DNA from 2 places in the Apibacter sp. ESL0404 genome. Region 1 is predicted to be linked to the other one. Evidence: riboswitches for the same ligand, from Rfam matches in the RefSeq annotation. Region 1 holds a riboswitch; the other holds the start of a gene.
What was found. A riboswitch is a leader RNA that binds a small molecule or an ion and turns the genes downstream of it on or off. The one in region 1 is predicted to bind S-adenosylmethionine.
Positions count from the first base shown of each region.

Region 2: it holds a riboswitch for S-adenosylmethionine, as region 1 does, so the genes downstream of both, GYM72_RS02575 (TonB-dependent siderophore receptor) here and GYM72_RS03425 (PLP-dependent aspartate aminotransferase family protein) in region 1, are expected to answer to the same signal.

Region 1 is NZ_CP048267.1:816,994-819,465, reverse strand. Features, by position in the region: gene GYM72_RS03430 (MerR family transcriptional regulator) at 13-321, shown strand; SAM riboswitch class I at 642-739, shown strand; gene GYM72_RS03425 (PLP-dependent aspartate aminotransferase family protein) at 899-2,035, shown strand; gene GYM72_RS03420 (homoserine dehydrogenase) at 2,064-2,472, shown strand, end outside.
Region 2 is NZ_CP048267.1:614,040-616,511, reverse strand. Features, by position in the region: gene GYM72_RS02575 (TonB-dependent siderophore receptor) at 1-786, opposite strand, end outside; SAM riboswitch class I at 893-991, opposite strand; gene GYM72_RS02570 (MFS transporter) at 1,068-2,258, opposite strand; gene GYM72_RS02565 (ATP-dependent Clp protease ATP-binding subunit) at 2,330-2,472, opposite strand, start outside.

The DNA.
Region 1 (2,472 bases):
ATAATTTACAAAATGAACGAAACCAATCATTTATCTTTCGATTTTAAATTTTTAGAGCAATTAATTGTGGGCATTGGCGAAGTTTCTCAAATAACGGGAATTCCTACCCGACAAATTAGGTATTGGGAAGATAAAGGAATTATCAAAAGTCTTAAAGAACAGGAAGGAAAAAACAGAAGATACAATTATGAAAATATTAAAAAAATGATTCTAATAAAAGAATTATTGGAAGAAGGGTTTACATTAGATGCTGCTTCACAAAAATTAGACAGTCGAATGCAATTGATTGAAAATGTATTAAAAAAGCTTACCAATAAATAAAATCAGTATCTAATGAATGGGTTGTTAAAATATCATTTACATTGTATAATATTATTATTGATCTTACTATAAATCATGCCCTAGTATAAAATATTTACCATTGCAAAAAAATGTATTTTTTTAAACTTAGAATTAATTTCAACGGTTATTTAAATGCTTCTGTAGGTAAATTGATTTATATTTAGCATGCTTTATATCTTATATTATAATGATTAATAAAGATACATTACCTTTATAAATATTATAATAAAATCGTTTTTTATTGGAAATTAAAAAATAAAACGTATCTTTGTAATATATTTAACGATCATTAATAAAATTACTTATCAAGAAAGGTGGAGGGAATTGGCCCTATGATACCTTAGCAACCCTCTTATATGAGTAGGTGCTGCATCCAACCGTAAAGGAAAGATAAGTCGAAACAGCTTACATACAAATACAAATAATACGAGCTTCTTTCGACCTACATAAAGAAGCTAATTCATAATTTAGCATTTAAATGGGAATCTTGTATAAGTTGTTTTATGATGATTAATGAATTTTAAGGCATTTATTAATTAGAAAAAACAACCTAGTCATGAAATTAGAAACAAAATTAGTACATATTTCTACTCCTGATGTACTTACCGGAGCTATATCTACTCCTATTTACCAAACCTCTTCTTATGTTCAGGAAGAACCGGATGTGAATAAAGGATTTGCTTATACAAGAACGGCTAATCCAACCCGTAAAGTTGTAGAACAGGCCATTGCTGAATTAGAGGGCGGTATTGCCGGATTTGCTTTTTCATCGGGATTGGCTGCAACGGATTGTGTTTTAAAGTTATTAAAACAAGGGGATGAAATTATTGCTGTAAATGATGTTTACGGAGGTACTTATCGAATAGTTACTACAGTTTATAATAAATTTGGTGTAATCTCTAAATTTATTGATACTACTGATATTCAAAATGTCTTACAAGCAGTTTCAAATAAAACTCGCTTCATTTGGCTGGAAACCCCTACAAATCCTACTTTAAAAATATCCGACATTGAAGAAATCGCTAAAATTTCCAAGCAAGTGGGAGCACTATTAATTGTAGATAATACTTTTTTATCTCCTGCTTTACAACAACCGATACGTTTAGGAGCAGATATTGTTGTACACAGTGGAACTAAATATCTTTCAGGACATGGAGATGTTTTATCCGGATTTATAGTTGTGAAAGATCCTAAAATAGCCGAAGAATTAAAATATTTACAAAATACCTCAGGGGGCGTACTCTCGCCTTTTGATAGTTGGTTAACCTTACGCGGAATTCAAACTCTATCTCTGCGTATGGAAAAACATTCACAAAATGCTCAAAAAATTGCTGAATTTTTAACTACACATTCCAAAGTAGATAAAGTATATTATCCCGGATTAAAAAATCATCCCAATCATCATATTGCGGCCAAACAACAAAAAGGGTTTGGCGGAATGGTATCTTTTAGTTTAAAAGACGATACTTTAGAAACGGCAAAAGATTTTTTAACACGTACCAAAATTTTTCTTTTAGCTGAAAATTTAGGCGATGTTAGGAGTTTGGGTAGCCATCCTGCCACCATGACCCATAAATCAACCCCTCTTGAAGTTCGTAAAGAAACAGGAATTCAAGATTCTTTAATTCGTTTATCGGTAGGAATTGAAAATGTAGATGACCTGATTAATGATATCAAACAAGCTTTAGATTAACGGTTAATTTTATAAATTGAATAATTAAATGATAAGAAATAAACTTAAATTAGGAATTTTTGGATTTGGATGTGTGGGAACTGGATTGTATAAAGTGTTAGAAGAAGCCGAAAGTGTAGATGCAAATATTAAAAAAATATGTATTAAACATCCCGATAAACCGAGATCAATCGATAAAAAGTATTTTACTACTGATAAATACGAGTTATTATCGGATCCTGAAATTGAAGTTATTGTCGAATTAATAGATGACGCTGATGCTGCTTTTGATATTGTTTCAGAGGCCATGAAAAACGGAAAAGCTGTAGTTTCGGCAAATAAAAAAATGATTGCCGAACATTTACCTGAACTTCTAAAGTTGGAAAAAGAATACCAAGTTCCCCTACTCTATGAAGCCTCTGTTTGCGCCAGTATTCCCATCATCAGAAATTTAGAAG
Region 2 (2,472 bases), 200 kb from region 1:
TTCTGCCATAATTTTTTCATCGTTTATTCTGGCCTGATTGGGATCCGGTGCAAAATCATAGGCAAAGTTATCGCCAAACTTGTCCAGATTATTTTCATAAGAACGATTGGTTTTATTTCTTTGGCTGACTACAAAAGAAAGATTGATACTTCCTCCTTTATCTCCTAATTTAGCCCCGTAATTTCCGCTAAAATTGTAAGTTTCCCCGTCATTTCTATTGGTTAATCCATAGGTGATGGATGCCGAGCCGCCCTCATTCTTTTTTAAAATAATATTAATTACACCGGCAATGGCATCCGAACCGTATTGAGCTGCAGCACCATCTCTCAAAACCTCTATTTTTTCTATTGCTGAAACGGGTATGGCACTTAAATCTGTACCCACAGATCCGTTACCTACCGTATTTTGATAGTTGACTAATGAGGTAGTATGCCGTCTTTTTCCATTCACTAATACCAGAACCTGATCGGGACCCATACCTCTCAAGGTAGCCGGATCAATATGTTCCGTTCCATCAGAAGAAGATTGGCGAACTGAATTGAATGAAGGTACTAAATAATTTAATAAGTCGTTAACGGTTAACTGAGGAGATGCCTTTTCTATTTTCCTGACATCTATTACGTCTATGGCAACGGGAGAATTTACTTTGGTTCGTTCTGAACTTCTGCCACCGACTACAACAATCTCTTCAAGATCAAGGGAATCTACGGCTCGTTTTTCTTGAGCATCCACATAATTGGTAAATTCTAAAATTAAACTTACCATTAACAAAGAAACTTTTTTCATTATCTTTCTTACATTTAGTAAATTATATTTATTAAAACTGTATCAAGAAAAACCGGAAAGGAAAAAAGAAATTATTCACAACTCAACACACTCACAACTCGCGAATCACTCATCTTTCCCCTCAGGGCTGGAATTAGCACCAAGCCTAAGCAGGCCGGTTGCCAAGGTTTCACAGGGCCAGTCCCTCCACCTTTCTTGATAAGTGATGTAAATATACCATAATTTTCATAATAAAATAATTTTATATTATATTATTTTACCTCTAAGATAAAGAAATAAATTTACTTTATCTTAAAAAATCTTACCAAGAAAATTATTCCTATTCCAAACAAGGAAATGAAAGTAAAAGATATTTGTAATGAAAATTTTTCAGCTAAAAAACCAATGCAAGGAGGGCCTAGAAAAAAACCGATAAAACCAATGCTGGTAATAACTGTAAGCGCTTGTTCGGGCGAAGCAGTTTTTGAATTTCCCGCTAAGGTATATACTAAGGGTACGACTGCAGATATTCCCAGTCCAACAATAACGAACGAAAGAAGTGTAGTTAGTAATGTTGGAAATAGAACAGCACAGATCATACCTATAAAAATTAAAGATCCGCTGATGATCAACGTAATTTTTGAACCGAATTTTCGAACTATAAAATCAGAAATGAATCGTCCGCAAGCCATGGCTGCCATATAGGCAGTCAATCCATATCCGATATATTTTTTATCGGCTTTCACTATATTCCTCATATATTCATTGGACCAATCGGTCATCGTTCCTTCAGAAACCATAGCAAAAAAAGCTAGAAATCCTAAGACAATAAGATTTTTATCAACTCTGATAAATTTTGATTTTTTCGGTAATTCCATTGGTTCTTCTTTGGATTCATCCGGCAACAAGTATCTGAATAACCAAAGGGAAACTAGAATTCCTATGGAAGAATATAAAATAAAATGCTCAGAAGGTGGTATGTTTTTAGCAATCATTACCGCTCCTAACCAAGAAGCAAAAAAACCTCCAATGCTCCAAGTACCGTGCATGGAGCCTATTATTTGACCTTTATAGGATTTTGACACATTAACAGCTTGTGTATTTATAGCTATATTGGTTAAATTACCTATGGCCCCGTAGGCTATTAAATTGAGTTTCAATTGCCACAATTTTCCACAAAATCCAATCCCAATTAAAAATATAAAGTAAAGAATGATAAATGTAAGGGTTGATTTTTTGCTTCCCAGCTTTTTTATTAAATTACCCGCAAAAGGTAACGTAATAAGTGTTCCGATTGATAAAAATAGTAAAACCAATCCCCAATTGGAATCGGAAACATTCATCGATAATTTAATCGTTGGAATTCGTGAAGCCCAAGTCGCGGAACTGCCTCCAAAGAAAAAAAATAAAAGGGTTACCGCCATTCTGGGCAAATGCTTTTTGTTTATCATTAGTAATTCTCTCGGATTTTTATTGGATTGTTCATTTTTCATCAACTCCGCGTATTTATAACATAAAAAAGCCTGCTTGATTCAATCAAACAGGCTCTTCATTAATTATCTTTTTAATCTTTTGTCGGGGATTCTTTTTCCACCTCCCGTATTTTAATTTCCGTACTATCTTTTTCTTTATTTAATCCAATATAGAGATGGTCTCCGTCATGTATCGATGAATTGATAATTTCTTCAGCGATCACATCTTCCACAT